Regions from separate parts of the Weizmannia sp. FSL K6-3076 genome, predicted to be linked through region 2. Evidence: a T-box and tRNA genes for the amino acid it is inferred to sense, from the RefSeq annotation. Region 2 holds a T-box; the other holds one or more tRNA genes.

Region 1 (9,758 bases), 1.4 Mb from region 2:
AACAAGGCATACTCAATGGGACATTGAGAGAAGCCTATCTGAAACACCGTTCAAGAAGCGAGAGAAAGCAACGGAACTTGAAACAATCCATCAGGATGTCTCAACTACTCAAGCAGCCTGTACGCCCGTCAGTGGGCGTAAAGCACGGATCAGTTGCCCTGCATTCAAGCAGTTCATCGGCAATGGGACATTTAAGCAAAATATTAGAGCTTTCGTTTTAAGCCTGGCTCAGTGGGGACTGATCGTTGAGGCGCGCGAAATTTACGAGACTCCTGCGGGAAAAGCGAGCCAGGAGAGACCCCGCAGCGAGGTACGAGCGAGGAGGCTCGCCGGCCGCCCGCGGAAAGCGAGTGAATTTCGCGCGCCTCAACATCCCCGTTATCCATCTTTATACGGAAATATTACATCTTTTCCGAAAATTACACCGAGCAAGTAAAGCACGGTAGCCGAAAGTGTACAAAAAGAGTGTCTTGGAATACCCGATATTTAAACCTTGTCGAGAAAAACTTGACACATACCAGGCCAACTATTTTTTTGAAAAGTGAGCATAAAACGAGTATAGGTGAAGGAGCGGGCGCAAAAACTGGTGTTTCTTAACGTAGAACGGGTCTAAGTGAAGGAAGCGGGCGCAAAAGACGTTGTTCCTTAACGTAGAACGGGTCTAAGTGAAGGAAGCGCGGAAAAAACGCCGTGTTTCTTAACGTAGAACGGGTCTACGTTAAGGAAGCGGGCGAAAATTCCGTTGTTCCTTAACATAGAGTGCGCCTACGTTAAGAAAGCGCGGAAAAAAAGCGTTGTTTCTTAACGTAGAACGGGTCTGAGAGTCAAGTCCAGGTTATTGTGTAAATTTATGGGCAAATGTTTTCAACCACCCCTTCATTTTTTCGGCTTAACTTCCATGGATTTTTTTCTTCATCTCCGGGAAGGGATGTCAAATGCCTTTCAATTTGACATCCCTTCCCGGAGATGAAATCATCCATGATGGAAGTTAAGCTGAAAATGCTGCTAACTATTCTTTCCCATAAGTGACTTCCTCTTCGAGTATTCTGTATCTTGATACTGCATTAAAACGGCACCAACCAAACGAAAAGCAGATTGGGTATTAGGAAAAATGCGAATGACCCTTTCCCTTCTACGAACCTCTTGGTTAAGCCGCTCGAGGGAATTAGTACTCCGTATGTGCATACGGATATTCTCAGGAAAGTTCATGTATTGGATAGTATCTTCAAAACCTTCATCTAAAATGGCCAGGGCTTTTTCAAATCTTGCTTCTGTACCAAATTTGTTTATTAATTCATCTTTAAACTTGCGTATGTCCTCAATCGTAACGGCCTCAAACACGCGCTTAATCATCACCCGGATTTCTGCAGTATCTTTTTTGGGCAGTTTTTCAATGATATTGCGTTTAAAATGAACATTGCACCTTTGCCAAGCAGTGCCAATGAATTCCCGTTGTATTGCTTTCTGAAGGCCCATGTGAGCATCGGAAATAACGAGTTTTGGTGATTGGAGTCCACGTGATTTAAGTTGTTTAAAAAATGAACTCCAACTCTCCAAACTTTCTGCATGGTCAACGCTTAAACCCAGTATTTCACGTGTATTCTTCTCTGTAATGGCAGTCGCAATATAAACAGCCTTTGATATGACCTTATGGTGCTCCCGTACTTTTATATACATGGCGTCCACAAACACATAAGGGTAGTAGGTTGTATTCAACGGTCTCTCGGCCCAAGCATTCACAATGGGATCCAGTTTTTGCGTAAGGGAAGAGACAAACGACTTGGATACATTCTTACCGCAAAGCTGTTCTACGACATTTGTGACCTTACGGGTAGAGACGCCATTGATGACCATCTCCAACATAGAAAGGACGAAAGCTTGGTCACATCTGGCATACTTTTCAAATAAGGTAGTTGAGAATTCGCCATTACGTGTCCGGGGAACTTTTAATGTAACATTGCCGATGCTCATCAACAGCTCGCGTTCATAGTAACCGTTCCGGTAATCCCGGCGTTCAACAGCGCGTTCATAAGGGCTCGTTTTTAAATAGTCATCCCTTTCCTTTTCCATAAACTCGTTTAACACGAGGACAACCGCTGATTTAATTACCGCGTCAAGATCTGAAGTCATGATGGCTTCTTTTAAAACATCCAAATTTAGGTTAAACTGTAAGTGAGTCATTTTATCTCCTCTTTTCATTGTTTATTGTCGTTGAAAACAGTGTTGCCAAGAGTTGATAAAATGACTCCTTCTTTTTACACAATTATACGGACTTAATCGGTCTGAGTGAAGGAAGCGCGGAAAAAACGCGTTGTTTCTTAACGTAGGATGCGTCTAAGTGAAGGAAGCGAGCGAAATTCCGACAAACAATGTACGTAAACGCCCATATCACAAAAAATACATGCCAGCGGAAGAATGAAAATCCCGTCGTAAATCAGAATAGACCGCTTCGAAGTGCCTAACAACCCCCGTGAAAGATGCCATTTTAGCATGTATCAATTTCCGGGGTTCCCTTATACTAATCGTAAAAGCATTTTAGAAAGAAGGGGCAAGCATGAACTATTTTGCAGGGTTGCTAATTGTCTTTGCGCTGGTGCTTGGAAATGCGGGGTGCTCTGCTGAAGGCGGCAAACAAAACCGGGAAGCTGCCGTCATGAAGACGGTTCCGGTTACGGGCTGCACGGCAAAGCAAAAAGCGGAACAGACCAAAATGGGGGTTGCCTGGTACCGGACATCCGGAGAAGCAAGAGCGCTCTATTATCAAGGATACAATATCGGAAAACAGCGTATTGAGGAGAGCCTGAAAACCAAAGTAAAAAAGAAGCGCGCCATTGTCCTGGATCTGGATGAGACAGTGCTGGATAACGGGCCGTACTTATCTTATATGGCAGAAAAAGGCATTTCGTTTGGCAGCGGCTGGGGAGCATGGGTGAAAAAAGCAAAAGCAAAACCGCTTCCGGGGGCACTTTCCTTTTTAAAATATGCCGATAAAAAAGGAATCGATATTTATTACATTTCAAACCGGGACGAAAAATATATGGATGCCACCCTTCGCAACTTGAAAAAAGAAGGGATCCCGCAGGCCGTCCGTTCCCATGTGCTGTTGCAAACAGGAACAAGCAGCAAAGAAGCACGCCGACAAACCGTTGAAAAGAATTATGAAATCATTGCCTTGTTCGGTGATAATCTGGGTGACTTTTTTAAGACATTTGACGGAAAAGGAAACAAGGCGCGCAGCCTGGAAGCAGACCGTTTCCGCCATGCATTTGGCCGCAAATTTATCGTATTCCCGAATCCGGTTTACGGGGATTGGGAGCATGAATTGCCATGTGGTTCATAAACGCAAAAAAATTCCGGAGTTCTCCGGAATTTTTATATGCACTATGTATGGCGGAGAAGGTGGGATTTGAACCCACGCGACGGTCACCCGCCCTAACGCATTTCGAGTGCGTCCCCTTCAGCCGCTTGGGTACTTCTCCATATGAAAAAAAGAAAGATGCTGGTGAGAGGACTCGAACCTCCGACCCCTTCATTACGAGTGAAGTGCACTACCAACTGTGCTACACCAGCATGGAATCAATCAGGACAATGTAAATTATATTATAATAAAATCCGGATTGCAAGAGGAAATTTAAAAAAAGTGTTGTAATGTTTTTCCGGCATGTTTCCGGTAAAATAAGAGAAAAGATGTTTCCGGGGGAGGAAAGGATATGGATTTTTTAAAAGCCTCAACGCTGGAGGAAAAACTGGACCTAATTCAAACGCTTGCCGGCCCGTTTTCTGAAAGGGCGGCTGCCAATGACTTGGAAGGACGGTTTGCTTTTGAAAATATTCAAGATTTAAAAGAAACAGGCTATACAAAGCTGACTGTGCCACAAAACTACGGTGGGGGCGGCATTTCGCTGTATGAGCTTGTCCGCCTGCAAGAGGCCATCGCGGTTGCGGACGGGTCGACTGCCCTTTCCATTGGATGGCATATGGGGATTTTAATGCATTTGTCCGAAACAAGAACATGGAACGGGCAATTGTTTGAACGCATTTGCCGTGCGGCAGCAGGGGAGGCCGCCCTCATCAACACTTGCGCAACAGAAGCGCAAACGGGCAGCCCGACGCGCGGTGGCATGCCGGAAACAACGGCAACGGAAAAGAACGGCGAATGGGTGTTAAACGGGAGAAAAACTTTTGCCACCATGTCTCCGGTGCTCGACTTTTTTATCATTACCGCAACGATTCCGGAAAAAGAAGCGGTTGGCAGTTTTGTCGTTCCGCGGGATACGGCTGGCCTCTCCATCGTCGAAACATGGGACAGCATTGCTTTAAGGGCAACCGGCAGCCATGATGTTGTGCTGGAAAACGTCAAAGTCCCGCTTGCGAACCTGGCGGAGATCCAGACGAAAAAGAAGGAGCCGGCCGGTTATCTGCTCCATATCCCTGCCTGTTATTTAGGCATTGCCGAGGCAGCAAAACGGGAAGCGGCTCGCTTTGCTAAATCGTATACGCCGAACAGCCTGAACCATCCGATTGCGGAACTGCCGGCTATCCGCCAGAAATTCGGTGAAATCGAGCTGAAATTGATGCAGGCGCGGCATTTTCTGTATTCGGTTGCGAAAATGTGGGATGAAGCCGGAGCAGAACAAAGAAAAGAGATGGGCCCGGAACTTGGGGCAGCGAAAATGGCAGTTACGAATCATGCGATAGAAGCAGTTGATTTAGCGATGCGAATCGTAGGTGCCAGAAGCCTGTCCGAAAAAAGTCCGCTGCAGCGCTATTACCGCGATGTCCGCGCCGGGCTCCACAACCCGCCGATGGATGATGCCGTCCTTATGCAGCTCGGCGCGCGTGTGTAAAATCAAAAAGCATCCGATGGTCTAAACAGCGGGAAAACAGAATTGTGGATCTGGCCATGAGGATAGTCGGCGCCCGCAGCCTTTTTCAAAAAAGCCCGCTGCAGCGCTATTACCGTGATGTGCATGCGGGATTACACAATCCGCCGATGGATGATACCGTCCTTATGCAGCTCGGCGCGCGCGTGTAAAATCAAAAAGCATCCGATGGTCTAAGCAGCCGGGAAAAAGGGGGGGCGCAAAGCAGCAAAGCGCCGCCGCTTTTTTCGGTCCACTTTGTCGCTACTGCTAAAAAAGCGGCAACTGCTGATAAATGCACTGTTGCCGCTCCATGGTTTGCTTACGTTCGATGATGTGCCGGATAAGCCCGTACAATTTCATCCTGCCATTTTTCAAGGATTTTCCTGATATTTTCCGGGGCGGTTTTCGGCTTGCGGGTGTAAGACAGCAGGCCGTTTGTTTCCTGCTCGACATCTGAAAGCTGCGTATAACAAAAGCCTCCTCCTTATCAAAACGTATTATAATAAAAAAATAAAAATTTAGAAATAATTTATTGCCGAGGTATTTTTTATGAGAAAAATCTATGAATTCATGAGTAAAGATGAGAAGAAGAAGGCTATATCTTTGCTTACTAAAGATATAGATGAGCTAAAGAAGGAACAAAAACGAGAAGATGAAAAGGGATATCCCCGAGTAATAAAAGATGCAATAGAAGAAACAATCCAAAGGTACATAAAAGATATGGAGTATTTAAAAGATGATTTAAAAAAAGAAGAGAAAAAATCTTAAATCAGTTATTACAGCAGTGGATCGCATTGGAATGGTAAATGATTGTACTGAGGCTGTATTATTTAAGGCTTGCTGAATAAGCAAAATTCCTAGATTTGGCAAGAGTGCTGACAGCTTTGGCAACAATTTAAATGCAAGGATTTTACAACAAATCCAGGGAAAAGCTTGCACTCGAAAGCCGATTCAACGTATTTAGAAGACAAAATCACGCATTCTCACATATATTTTGCGACAGAGCTTGCAGACAAATTTGGTACAAACTCAGAATCGGATTCGTTCAGCAAGCCCTATTTAGAAATGGAATATTACCAGTAAAAATTTTAGTAAAAATGTTGCCTTTTTTTACTTCTGCGTGTAAGATGGAATTGAAGAAAACGTTTGCAATCTTTTTATTCTATTCTATTACACTTAGGGGGAACGAACATGAGCAACCCAAATTTGCCTCAGGCTTTTAAGGAGTATTTCGGGACGGCGGCGGAGCGCGCGTTTTTTGCGCCGGGCCGGATTAATCTGATCGGGGAGCATACCGACTATAACGGCGGCCATGTGTTTCCGTGCGCGATTACCATGGGGACGTATGCTTTGGCCAAAAAACGCGATGACCGCAACATTCGCTTTGTATCTTTGAATTTTAAAGAAAAAGGCGTTATCGAATTTATGCTTGACGATCTGGCATACAACAAAGCACATGACTGGGCCAATTACCCGAAAGGCATGCTGAAATATTTGAAGGAAGCGGGGCATGAAATAGAACAGGGTTTTGACTGCCTCGTGTACGGCAATATTCCGAATGGGGCCGGCCTGTCTTCTTCCGCCTCCATTGAACTATTAACCGGCGTGATGCTTGAAAAATTGTTCAACCTGAAAGTGGAACAGCTCGATCTTGTCAAGCTCGGGCAAAAAACGGAAAACCAATTTATCGGCGTAAACAGCGGGATCATGGATCAGTTCGCGGTCGGGATGGGCAAAAAAGACGCGGGCATTTTGCTCGACTGTGCCACACTTGCGTACGAATATGCCCCGATCAAGCTGGATCACCATAAAATTTTGATTATGAACACGAATAAACGCCGTGAACTTGCGGACTCTAAATATAATGAACGACGTGCGGAATGTGAATCGGCACTGAAACAGCTGCAAAAGAAACTCGATATCGAAACGCTCGGCGATTTGACAGAAGAAGCATTTGAAAAAAACAAGGAAATCATAGACAATGAGATTGTGAGGAAACGGGCAAAACATGCGGTTTACGAAAATGTGCGCACGCTAAAAGCACTTGACGCATTAAAACGCGGCGACCTGCCCGCTTTCGGGGAACTGATCAATGCCTCCCACCGTTCGCTGCGGGATGATTATGAAGTGACCGGCAAAGAACTCGATACGCTGGCCGAAACCGCCTGGAAGCAGGAGGGCGTGCTCGGGGCGAGAATGACGGGCGCAGGATTCGGCGGATGTGCGATCGCGATTGTCGAAACTGACAAAGTTGATGCGTTCATTAAAAATGTCGGGGACGTCTATGAAAAAGAAATCGGCTACCGGGCGGACTTCTACACCGCAAGCATCGGTGACGGAGCAAAAGAAATGACAATGGAGGAACTTGCATGAGCATTTTAGTATTAGGCGGGGCCGGTTATATCGGCTCGCATGCCGTATATCAACTGATCGACCAAAAATATGACGTGGTGGTGATTGACAATCTGCAAACCGGCCACCGCGCCGCAATCCATCCAAAGGCAAAATTTTACGAAGGTGATATTCGCGACCGTGCCTTTATGCAGGAAGTTTTCGGGAAAGAAAAAATTGACGCGATCATTCATTTTGCAGCCAACTCGCTTGTCGGCGAATCGATGGAACAGCCGCTGAAATATTTCGACAACAACGTATATGGCACGCAAATTGTGCTTGAAATGATGAAAGAATTCCATGTGCCGCATATTGTGTTTTCTTCGACCGCTGCAACATACGGGGAACCGGAACACGTGCCGATTACAGAGACAATGCCGACCGTTCCGACCAACACTTACGGCGAGACAAAACTGACGATGGAAAAAATGATGAAATGGTGTGAAAAAGCGTACGGCATTAAATACGTTGCACTTCGCTATTTTAACGTAGCCGGCGCAAGATCAACCGGCGAAATCGGCGAAGACCACCATCCGGAAACGCATCTCATCCCGGTTGTATTGGAAACGGTGCTTGGAAAACGTGAGGCGATCACCATTTTCGGCGAAGACTATGATACAAAAGATGGGACATGCGTCCGCGATTACATCCATGTGGAGGACTTGATTGATGCCCATATTCTTGCGCTTCAATATTTACAGAACGGCGGCGCAAGCGATGTGTTCAACCTCGGATCAAGCAACGGATTTTCCGTCAAAGAAATTGTGGATACCGTGCGGGAAGTGACCGGCAAGGGCTTTAACGTCAAAATCGGCGACCGCCGCGCTGGGGATCCGAGCACGCTGATCGCTTCATCCGACAAGGCAAAGCGTGTGCTCGGCTGGAATCCGAAAAAAACGGATATCCGCCAGATTATCAAAGATGCATGGAACTGGCATGAAAGCCATCCAAACGGTTACGACGACAGAAGGTGAAATCATTGGCCATTTTTGAAACGGTCGAGCAGCTTGTAAACAAGGCTGTCCGTGCCGGGTTAATCGGGGAAGAAGACCGGGTGTATGCGAGAAACCAGGTGCTGTCACTTTTGCATCTGGATGAATTTCATGAACCGGAAGAAGGCGGGGCGGATCAGGATATTCCTGATCTCCTCCGCATCCTTGTCCGTTACGCGTGCGAAAAAGGCATCATTCAGGATGTATTGGATGAGAAAGACATTTTTGCAAGCCACATCATGAATGTGTTTACGCCGCGCCCGTCAACGGTAAACTATATTTTCCGGGAAAAATATGCGGAAAGCCCGGCTGAAGCGACCGATTATTTTTACGCATTAAGCAAACACAGCAATTATATCCAAACGAAGCAGATTGCGAAAAACATTGTATACAAGACGCCAACGGAATACGGCGATCTTGACATTACCATCAATCTTTCAAAACCGGAAAAAGACCCGAAGTCCATTGCCAGGGAAAAAAACGCCAAAAAAGGGCATTACCCGAAATGCCTTCTTTGCATGGAAAATGAAGGATATGCCGGCAGAACGGGGCACCCGGCACGGTCGAACCACCGGCTTATCCGCCTTACCCTCGGCGGCGAGCCGTGGTATTTGCAATATTCACCATATATGTATTACAACGAACATTGCATTGTGCTGTCAGAAACACACCGCGATATGAAAATCGACAAAGCGGCTTTTCAAAGATTGCTTGAATTTGTCGGGCGGTTCCCGCATTATTTCCTTGGTTCAAATGCCGATCTGCCGATTGTCGGCGGTTCGATTTTGTCGCACGACCATTATCAGGGCGGGCGTTATGAATTTGCGATGGCAAAAGCGGCTGACGACTGGCAGTTTGAAATGAAGGCATTTCCGGATGTGGAAGCCGCCGTTATCAAATGGCCGATATCGGTCATCCGGCTGCGAAGTGCAGAGGCAGCAAGGCTTACAGAGGCCGCGGATCATATTTTGCAAATCTGGAAACAGTACAGCGATCCTTCCGCCGACATTCTCGCGGAAACAAACGGGACGCCGCATAACACGATTACGCCGATCGCAAGAAAACGCGCGGGCCGGTTTGAACTTGATCTTGTGCTCCGCAACAACCGGACAAGCGAAACCCATCCGCTTGGCATTTTCCACCCGCACGCTGAGGTCCATCATATTAAAAAAGAAAACATCGGGCTGATTGAAGTGATGGGGCTTGCGGTTCTGCCAGCGCGGCTGAAAAATGAGCTGGCCGAAGTGGAAAAATTTTTGCTCGGGCAGCCGAATGATATTGCCGACTACCATCTTGACTGGGCAAACGGATTGAAGAAAAAATACGAAGGCACGGTGGCGGCGGAAAACGTGGAAGGCATCGTCCGCAACGAAGTGGGCAAAGTCTTCCTGCAAGTTTTGCAGCACGCCGGCGTCTTCAAACGGGACGAAAAAGGGAAACAGGCATTCCGGAACTTTTTACGCAAGTTGTAGTAGCGGTCCGTTCCAACATTTTTGTGTAGATGTTAACG
Region 2 (9,758 bases):
GTGTAAACCTTTCTATTCTATTGATGGATAGATGAAAAGTGAGGACTTTTCCGGATATACAAACAGAAGATACATCCAATATGTTCTGCATGTATAAATTTCTTTCGGGAATAGGATAAACCTTTCTGTTGTCTATTCGCCTTCTTTTATATATGATGGTAGTAAGAATGTATCAGAACGGGGGGTTCATATGAAATGTCCGTCTTGCCATAGCAACAATACGCGTGTGATCGATTCAAGGCCGGTGGACGAAGGCCGTTCCATCCGCAGAAGGCGTGAATGCGAAGACTGCTCGTACCGCTTCACCACGTTTGAAAAAGTGGAAGAAACCCCGCTCATTGTCGTGAAAAAAGACGGCAACCGCGAAGAATTTAACCGTGAGAAAATTTTGCGCGGGCTGATTAAAGCGTGTGAAAAACGGCCTGTGTCGCTGGACCAGCTTGAAAAAATCTCCATGGAGATCGAAAAAGAAATCCGCAGGCAAGGATATACAGAAGTCAGTTCCACCCTGATCGGGGAAATGGTGATGGACAGGCTGTCGAAAGTGGATGAAGTGGCCTATGTCCGCTTTGCTTCCGTTTACCGCCAATTTAAAGACTTGAATGTTTTTCTCGATGAACTGAAAGAATTGCTCAACAAGAATGCTTAAACGGAGTGCCTTTTATGAAACCGATTTGGAATGAAATACAGCCAGCTGACCGTTATCGTGCATCGTCAAACGGCCTGCTTCAGGACTACGATCAAAAGGTCATTTCGCTCCTGTACCAGCCGTTAATCGGGCCGCAATGTTACAGCCTGTATATGACATTATGGAATGAAGTGGAAGTCGGCCGGCTCTGGTCCGAAGACTGGAACCATTACCATCTGATGAGCTTTTTATCCATGAATTTGTCTGAAATTTACGAAGCCCGGCTGAAGCTTGAAGGCATTGGGCTTTTGAAAACATATATGAAACAAACGGACGACATCCGCATGTTTATATACGAACTGCAGCCGCCCCTGTCCCCGGAACAGTTTTTCAACGACGGTTTGTTAAATGTTTTCCTGTACCGGCAGCTCGGCAGAACACATTTCCAGCGGTTGAAACACTTCTTCTCCGACCGCGCCGTAGAACCGGGTGAGTACCGGGACATCACCCGCTCATTCCAGGATGTGTATGCCGCAAAAATCGGCCCCGAAGTGCTGAATGAGGCGGAAGCGCAGCAACTCAGCCGGCTGGAAGAAAACCGCCGCTATATCGAAAAAACCGCCGCCCCGGTCATAAAAATCGAAAACACCCATTTTAATTTTGACCTTTTATATGCAAACTTACGTGATGAACTGATTCCGCTGCGTGCCATTACGCCGGAAGTCAGAGAAGCGATTGTGAAGCTTTCATTTTTATACGGTTTAAATGAGCTGGACATAAAGAAAATTTTGCTCCAGGCATTGACGGCAGACTTGGAAATCCGGGTGGAGGATTTGCGGAAAATCGCGCGCAGCTGGTACCAGATTGAACATCATGACGAACTGCCACGCCTTGTTGACCGCTTCCAGCCAGAAGCGGATGCGAAAGAACAAAAAGAGCCGGAAAACGATGAGGAGAAATTCCTCCGCTACCTGGAAACGACTTCTCCGAGACAAATGCTGATCGATTTTTCGGGCGGCAGCGAACCGGCGAAAGCAGATCTTGCCGCCATTGAAGAAGTCATGTTTGCCCAGCAGCTTCCCCTTGGGGTTGTAAATGTACTAATCCAATATGTTTTATTTAAAACCGATATGAAGCTGTCGAAAAATTATTTAGAAAAAGTGGCTTCCCACTGGGCGCGCAAAAAACTGAAAACCGCCAAGGAAGCGATGGCGTTTGCCAAAAAAGAAGACCGCCAGTACAAACAATGGCTGAACAATAAAGAGAAGAACGGCACCGGACGGAGAAAGCCGGTCCGGGTTGAAAAGCTGCCGGACTGGTTTAAAAAAGAAGACCAAAAAACCACTGCGACCGCGGTCCAAGCCGATGGCGAGTCAATGGAAGAAAAAAGAAAAAGGCTTGAAAAAATACGTGAACAATACAAGAAAGGGTGAAGGCGGTGGAAAACATAAATGAGACACTCAAAAGGCTTTCATCCAATCCTAGTTTCCGCAAGCGTTATGAAGAAATGAAGCAGGAAATCATCACGCATCCCGACATCCGCGCTTTTTTGGATGCACACCACGGTGAAGTCACAAAATCGATGATTGAAAAAAGCTGGATGAAACTGTACGAATTCATTTCACAGGAAAAAAATTGCAGCCGGTGCAAAAGCCTTGGCGAATGCGTGAATATGATGAAAGGGTATGTGCCGGAACTCGTTATTGAACATGGCAATATTGAGATCCACTATAAAAGGTGCCAGAAGAAAATATTGGAGGATGAGCGCAATAAAACGCGCAGGCTGATCCAAAGCATGCACATGCCGAAAAAAATATTGGAGGCGTCCTTTGGTGATTTTTTCCTTGAACAAATGGGGCGTCTTGATGCATACGATTTTGCGCATCGCTTTGTCCGTGAATACGAGCCGGGCAAAAAAATGAAGGGACTATATTTATACGGCAATTTCGGCGTCGGCAAATCGTATTTGCTTGGTGCAATTGCGAACGAGCTGGCGGACCGGAAACAGGTCTCTTCTTTAATCGTGTATGTGCCTGAGTTTTTCCGCGAAATGAAGGACTCGATCGGCGACCACTCCACCGGGGAAAAGCTGGATACGGTGAAGCAAGTGCCCGTATTGATGTTGGATGATATCGGTGCGGAAACGAACTCGAGCTGGACGCGGGATGAAGTGCTCGGCCCGATTCTCCAATACAGGATGCAGGAAGACCTTCCCACTTTTTTTACATCCAATTTCAGCTATGAGGATTTAGAGTACCATTTCACTTATACCCAGCGCGGGGAAAAGGAAGAATTGAAAGCAGCGCGCATTCTCGAGCGCATCAAATATTTAAGCGCCCCTGTCCGGATGGAGGGGCCGAACCAGCGGGCCTGACCCTTGCATGAGGGGGCCCGCTTTTTTCATTTCGTAACGCTTTCCCGTCTTCTATTTGCTGATGCCGCTTCATATACATAAGGTAAAGCAAACGAGAATGTTTTACCGTACAGGGGGGGCTTGGATTGGAATTCCTGATCAGGGACAAGGATGATGCATTATGGATAAAAGCATATTTTGCAAAGGAAAAACGGCGCACTGTGAAAATCCGGGAAGCAGTGCTGCATGGGAAAATACATTATGTTGTGGAAGCGGCCGGCAATAAACAGGAACTGCAGGCAGCCGTTGCAAATTTCATCATGAAGAAAAAAAGAAACGAGTGGATTTGTAACCAACTGAAACAAGCCTATTTTTTTCAGGCGGAAGAAGAGCAAAACCGGATACTCGAAATCGTAGACGGCATGCTGAAAGGAGAGCGGCCGGAGCTGACGGATCTGGCGGGTGAGATCGACGAACGCGCCGCTATTGAAGGAGCGGTCGCACCGCTGGTTGGCGAATCGTGCACATTGCCGCTCGCTTCCGTGCTGACGTTCCGCTTAAAAGGCTATTTTGACTGTCTTGACCGATACATCGGCATTGCGATTGACGAATACAAAATGGAACAGGAATACCAGATTTTTGTGCAAAGCCTTAGGGATTACTTAAAGCAAAAAGAACCAAAAAGGGAAAAAATAAAGCTTTGCCTCGGGGAACAGGTGAAATTTTACAACGGCCAATTCCGGGAAATGACGAGGGAAGAACTGAACGGATTGATTGACCGCAGGCTTCTGTCCAACCACCCTGTCTATATTGACTCAGTCACAATTGCACCGCTTTTATCGATTGCGCCCAGCCGGATTGAAATTTATACGGATACGCCGGACCAGGCTTTGATTCGTACGATATGCAATATTTTTGAAGAACGGGTGGCCGTGAAAAGCCGGATGCATTTTATGCACGATCAATTCGCCGCCAGTGAATAAAAAGGGGGCTTGAACCGGGGGCAAATGCAGCACGGCAACAAAATCAATCGCCATCCCTTGATTTTTTCATTGCAAACTTCTATAATTACTTACATAATCAATTGGAAATGAAAAAGTCAATGTGATGACGAGGACAACAGGATTCTGTTACCGCCTTTCAGAGAGGAAAGCCTCAGGCTGCAAGCTTTCCGGCACGGACAGGATGCTTACCGCCTCCGAACTTCAGTCGTGAACAAAATCAGTAGCGGCTGACGGATATTTCCGTTATCATACTCAAGCCGCGCGTAAAGACGTGCGGAAATGAGGGTGGAACCGCGTGTACAAAACTCGTCCCTTGCCGGGGGCGGGTTTTTTATTTTTTGGCTGTGTTTTCGTGCGGACGTGCTCGTACGGATGCCTGCAAAAAGCAGCCTCGTGCAGGCCGCCCGCGTGACAGCTTAATTTTTAAAGGAGTGGGACATATGGCAGAGATCGTAAAAATCACTTTTCCAGATGGTGCTTTAAAGGAATTTCCATTTGGAACAACAACGGAAGAGATTGCCCAATCGATCAGCCCGGGCCTCAGGAAAAAGGCGCTCGCCGGCAAACTGAACGGCAAACTGCTCGATTTGCGCACACCGATTGAAGAAGACGGCGCAATTGAAATCGTCACCCCTGAGCATGAAGATGCGCTCGGAATCTTGCGCCACAGCACGGCACACTTGATGGCACAGGCTGTCCGCCGCCTGTATGGCAATGTCAAGTTTGGCGTCGGCCCTGCAATTGAAAACGGATTTTACTACGACATGGATCTTGAAGTGTCGCTCACGCCGGAAGACTTGCCGAAAATTGAAAAGGAAATGAAAAAAATTGTTGCGGAAAATCTTGAAATTGTCCGCAAAGTCGTATCCCGTGACGAAGCCAGAAAAATATTTGCACATGATGAATACAAGCTTGAACTGATTGATGCGATTCCGGACGAAACGGTCACGGTTTATGAACAGGGCGAATTTGTTGACCTGTGCCGCGGCGTCCATGTGCCATCAACCGGAAAAATTAAGGAATTCAAGTTATTAAACATTGCCGGTGCATACTGGCGCGGCGACAGCAACAACAAAATGATGCAGCGCATATACGGGACGGCTTTCTTCAAGAAAGAAGATCTCGAAGCCCATTTGAAATTCCTGGAAGAAGCAAAAGAACGCGACCACAGGAAAATCGGGAAAGAACTCGAACTTTTCACGAACTCGCAAAAAGTCGGACAAGGCCTGCCGCTCTGGCTGCCAAAAGGCGCAACGATCCGCCGCACCATTGAACGGTATATTGTCGACAAGGAAGTCAAACTCGGCTATGACCACGTCTATACGCCGGTGCTTGGCAGCGTGGACCTGTATAAAACGAGCGGCCACTGGGACCATTACCAGGAAGATATGTTCCCGGTCATGAAAATGGACAATGAAGAACTCGTGTTGCGTCCGATGAACTGCCCGCACCATATGATGGTGTATAAAAATACGATCCACAGCTACCGCGAATTGCCGATCCGGATTGCCGAACTCGGGCTCATGCACCGTTATGAAATGTCAGGTGCGCTCTCCGGCCTGCAACGGGTGCGCGGCATGACATTGAATGATGCCCATATTTTCGTGCGTCCGGACCAGATTAAAGAAGAATTCAAGCGCGTGGTCGAACTGATTCTTGAGGTATATAAAGATTTCAACATTACCGACTACTCGTTCCGCCTGTCGTACCGTGACCCGGAAAATACGGACAAGTATTATGATGATGATGAAATGTGGAACAAGGCACAGGCGATGCTGAAAGAAACGATGGATGATTTTGGTTTTGACTATTACGAAGCGGAAGGCGAAGCCGCATTTTACGGCCCGAAGCTCGACGTCCAGGTCCGCACGGCGCTTGGCAAAGACGAAACATTGTCAACCGTGCAGCTTGACTTCCTGCTCCCGGAACGGTTTGACCTGACGTATGTCGGGGAAGACGGTAAGCCGCACCGCCCGGTTGTCATCCATCGCGGCGTTGTCTCGACAATGGAACGGTTTGTCGCTTATTTAATCGAGGAATACAAAGGGGCGTTTCCGACATGGCTTGCGCCGATTCAAGTACAAGTGATCCCGGTATCACCGGATGCCCATTATGACTATGCGCGGAAAGTCCAAGAAGCGCTCAAGGCGGAAGGGGTCCGCGCTGAACTTGATGCCCGCGATGAAAAATTGGGCTACCGGATCCGTGAAGCCCAAGTGCAAAAAATCCCGTACGCGCTCATTGTCGGCGACCAGGAAGCCACAGACAATGCGGTCAATGTTCGCAAATACGGCGAGAAACAAACGGAAACGGTGCCGGTGGACACATTCCTCAGCAAGATAAAAGAAGAAATAAAACGGTAAAACAGACAAGAAATCACGCACCCTAAAGGACCACAAAAAGGTTTGCAGGGTGCTTTTTATTATATAATAGAGGAAAAAATGGGTTGGCACAGGGGAAGGGGACGGAGCCTAATGGACTTATTTCGGAATCGTCATTTTAATGCGTTGTTTTTTGGCAGGCTGTTCACCAATATCGGGGATAGTGTTTATTATATTGCGATGATGTGGATGGTTTTAAAATTAGGGGGGAACTCGACGGTTTATACCGGATTTGCCGGATTCTTATTTTCAATGACAGAGGTGCTGAGTTTATTTTACGGCCCGGTTCTTGATAAAATAAATGCAAAAAAATTGCTGGTTACAGCAAGCTTTTTACAAGCCGGCTTACTGCTTTTTCTTGTTGTTTTAAGCAAGTCTGGCATCATGAATGTCTGGCTGCTGTTGCTTTCCATCCCGGTTCTTTCGTTTTTATCGGAACTGACTTACCCGTTAGAAAGCGTATTATTGCCGAAAGCCGTGGAAAAGAAAGATCTCGTCAAGGCCAATTCACTCATGTCCATTGCATATAAGGGTTCGGATTTTTTCTTTAATGGGATTGCCGGGTTTATCCTCGCCGCTTTCTCGATGTCGATGGTGCTCGGGATGAATTCGCTTCTTTTTATACTCTCATCCATTCTGTTTTTGTTTTTAAAAGTACAGGTAAAAAGAAGCAAGCAAACCGGGAGCGTACGGGAAGAATGGCAGGCGTACAAACGGGATTTTAAAGAAGGCCTATCGTTTGTCAAACAGCCTTTCATCTTGCAATTATTAATCCCCTTGCTGTTTTTAAACTTTTTTTTCGCAATTGTAATGGTCGTATTGCCTTCTTTCGCCAATACTGCGGGCGAAGGCGCTTCATCCTACGGCATCATGACAGCGGCTTTGGGTTTAGGGGCTTTGGCGGGAGCGGCAGGCGCGGATAAAATCAGCCGGATATTTCCGTTTGGCAAAATATTGGCTGCAGGCTTTTTGCTCTCCGGGTTGTCCTGGCTTTTCATGATTTTATTGAGCAATGTTTCGATATGGTATGTTTATACGCTTATGTTTATTTCCGAGTTATCTATTGGTGCCATCAATGTTTTGTTTTCTGCCATATTTCAGCAATTGCCTGATGAACAAATGTTAGGGCGGGTCAATACCATCAACGTGAGTTTGCTATCGCTTGCGATGCCGGCAGGATCATTGATCGGCGGCGTGATGGCCAAGATCACTTCTGTCCAGCTTACCATGAGCTTTTTTGGAATAGGGTTGTTTGTCCTGGCACTGTTTTATATGGGAAGCGGAAGAATGAGAAAACTGCCAAAAGTTGTGGAGATTGACCATACGTATGTGAAATTAAGTAGATAAAAAAGGAGATAAATGGAAGGTACAACCATCATTCAGAAAAATGGATTGAAACCGGTGGCATGGTTAGGAGGGGAAAATGAAAAATTGATTTACATTTGATCCAATTTCCGTTCATTTTATATAAAATGCCGCTCTCTTGCCTACCGAAAAAAGCATGTAAATAGATGCTCAGGCTTGATGTAAAAGCTTTATTTTTAGAAGCTTTTGTTTCAACAAAGACAAGCATTTTCATTAAGCACTTCAGAGAGGAGACCAAAAAAACACTTGCGATTTCTCTGCCGTTTTGATAAAATAACGCATGTTGAGCCAAAAAAAGTTAAACAGATTTTCCGGGATTCTTGCAAATTGACATGGATACGGTAAAGTGATACAATAATTGAGTGAAATTGAATATAAGTTTGTGAAAAGAAGGAGCAGCCCGCTTCTCACCTGTTGACGCAATGGTGCAGTTGTCAGGTATCTATCAATGATCGTGATCATAAGCGCGGGTGTGTTCCCTGCGCTTTTTTTCGTGTGCAGTACGTTCAGGGCTTTTTCGCAAGCGAAATATTCACACGTTTGTTTGAAATTATCTTGGAGGTGGCTCATTATTAGCAAAGACATGATGGTGAACGAAGGCATTCGTGCCCGCGAAGTCCGTTTAATCGGCCAAAACGGCGAACAGATGGGAGTTAAATCCCGGAACGAAGCATTGGAGATTGCGGCACGTGCCAACCTTGACCTTGTACTTGTTGCGCCAAACGCAAAACCGCCTGTTGCCCGCATCATGGACTACGGAAAATACCGTTTCGAGATGCAGAAAAAAGACAGGGAAGCACGGAAAAAGCAAAAAATCATTAACGTAAAAGAGGTTCGTTTGAGCCCGACCATCGAAGAACATGACTTTAATACAAAACTCCGCAATGCCATTAAGTTTTTGGAAAAAGGCGATAAGGTAAAAGCCTCGATCCGTTTTAAAGGCCGCGCCATTACCCATAAAGATATCGGGCAGCGCGTCCTCGACCGGTTTGCAGAAGCATGTGCCGAAGTCGCCACGGTCGAATCCAAACCGAAAATGGACGGACGGAGCATGTTCTTAGTGCTCGCACCAAAAACAGAGAAGAAGTAACGTCAACTTAAGGAGGACTAATCATGCCAAAAATGAAAACACACCGCGGCTCTGCCAAGCGTTTTAAGAAAACCGGCTCCGGCAGCCTGAAACGTTCCCACGCTTACAGAAGCCATTTGTTCGCAAATAAAGTGACAAAACAAAAACGCCAGCTGCGTAAATCAACGCTTGTATCCGAAAGCGACATGAAACGCATCCGCCAAATGCTCGACAATCTGTAAGAAAACAAAGCTTTCAATTAGGAGGAAAAGATTATGCCACGTGTAAAAGGCGGTACAGTTACCCGCAGACGACGCAAAAAAGTTCTGAAATTAGCCAAAGGTTATTATGGTTCAAAACATACATTATTTAAAGTTGCCAATCAGCAAGTGATGAAATCCTACATGTATGCGTATCGCGACCGTCGCCAGAAAAAACGCGATTTCCGCAAACTGTGGATTACCCGTATTAACGCTGCGGCAAGAATCAATGGCCTTTCCTACAGCCGTTTGATGCACGGTTTGAAACAGGCAGGCATTGAAGTGAACCGCAAAATGCTTGCCGACCTCGCTGTGAACGATGCACAAGCATTTGCCGAACTGGCAAACAAAGCAAAAGCAGCATTATAATCAAAAAACAGAGCTTCCGGCATGCCGGGGGCTCTGTTTTTTAAAAAAAGCATTATAAATTTTCCGTCTGCTGTCTGATTTCTTCCTGGTTCAAAGTTTCGTTTGTAGCTTCCAAATTGGCATGTTCGTCCACTGACTCGCCCGGCTGAAATTCTTTTTGGTCGGATGCGATTGTCATTTCAGGCTCTGCCGGAATTTTTGGCATCTTTTTCGTCATTTTAACCAAGAATAGTCCCCCTTCTGGTAAAAAATTTCCGGATTCCCGGAAAAAAGTAAAAACCTGTTTTAGTTTGATATAATCATGGAAGAACTATACGAGGAGCGATTTC

Evidence for each region. A T-box is a leader RNA that pairs with one kind of tRNA and senses whether it is charged. The one in region 2 lies ahead of thrS (threonine--tRNA ligase), so its partner is inferred to be a tRNA-Thr.
Region 1: it has a tRNA-Thr gene. The T-box ahead of thrS (threonine--tRNA ligase) is inferred to sense a tRNA for this amino acid. The anticodon was not compared.

The regions. Positions count from the first base shown of each region.
Region 1 is NZ_JBBOWU010000001.1:776,275-786,032, forward strand. Features, by position in the region: gene NSS95_RS03395 (ISLre2-like element ISBco6 family transposase) at 1-221, shown strand, start outside; gene NSS95_RS03400 (IS256 family transposase) at 1,006-2,181, opposite strand; gene NSS95_RS03405 (5'-nucleotidase, lipoprotein e(P4) family) at 2,555-3,340, shown strand; tRNA gene NSS95_RS03410 (tRNA-Ser) at 3,389-3,479, opposite strand; tRNA gene NSS95_RS03415 (tRNA-Thr) at 3,498-3,570, opposite strand; gene NSS95_RS03420 (acyl-CoA dehydrogenase family protein) at 3,711-4,847, shown strand; gene NSS95_RS03425 (acyl-CoA dehydrogenase) at 4,892-5,035, shown strand; gene NSS95_RS03430 (hypothetical protein) at 5,415-5,633, shown strand; gene NSS95_RS03435 (galactokinase) at 6,057-7,238, shown strand; gene galE (UDP-glucose 4-epimerase GalE) at 7,235-8,230, shown strand; gene galT (UDP-glucose--hexose-1-phosphate uridylyltransferase) at 8,236-9,720, shown strand.
Region 2 is NZ_JBBOWU010000001.1:2,131,909-2,141,666, reverse strand. Features, by position in the region: gene nrdR (transcriptional regulator NrdR) at 191-649, shown strand; gene NSS95_RS10210 (replication initiation and membrane attachment family protein) at 664-2,061, shown strand; gene dnaI (primosomal protein DnaI) at 2,058-3,002, shown strand; gene NSS95_RS10200 (putative sporulation protein YtxC) at 3,128-3,964, shown strand; T-box leader at 4,080-4,302, shown strand; gene thrS (threonine--tRNA ligase) at 4,426-6,348, shown strand; gene NSS95_RS10190 (MFS transporter) at 6,460-7,713, shown strand; ribosomal protein L20 leader region at 8,113-8,228, shown strand; gene infC (translation initiation factor IF-3) at 8,300-8,821, shown strand; gene rpmI (50S ribosomal protein L35) at 8,845-9,042, shown strand; gene rplT (50S ribosomal protein L20) at 9,076-9,429, shown strand; gene NSS95_RS10170 (hypothetical protein) at 9,482-9,655, opposite strand.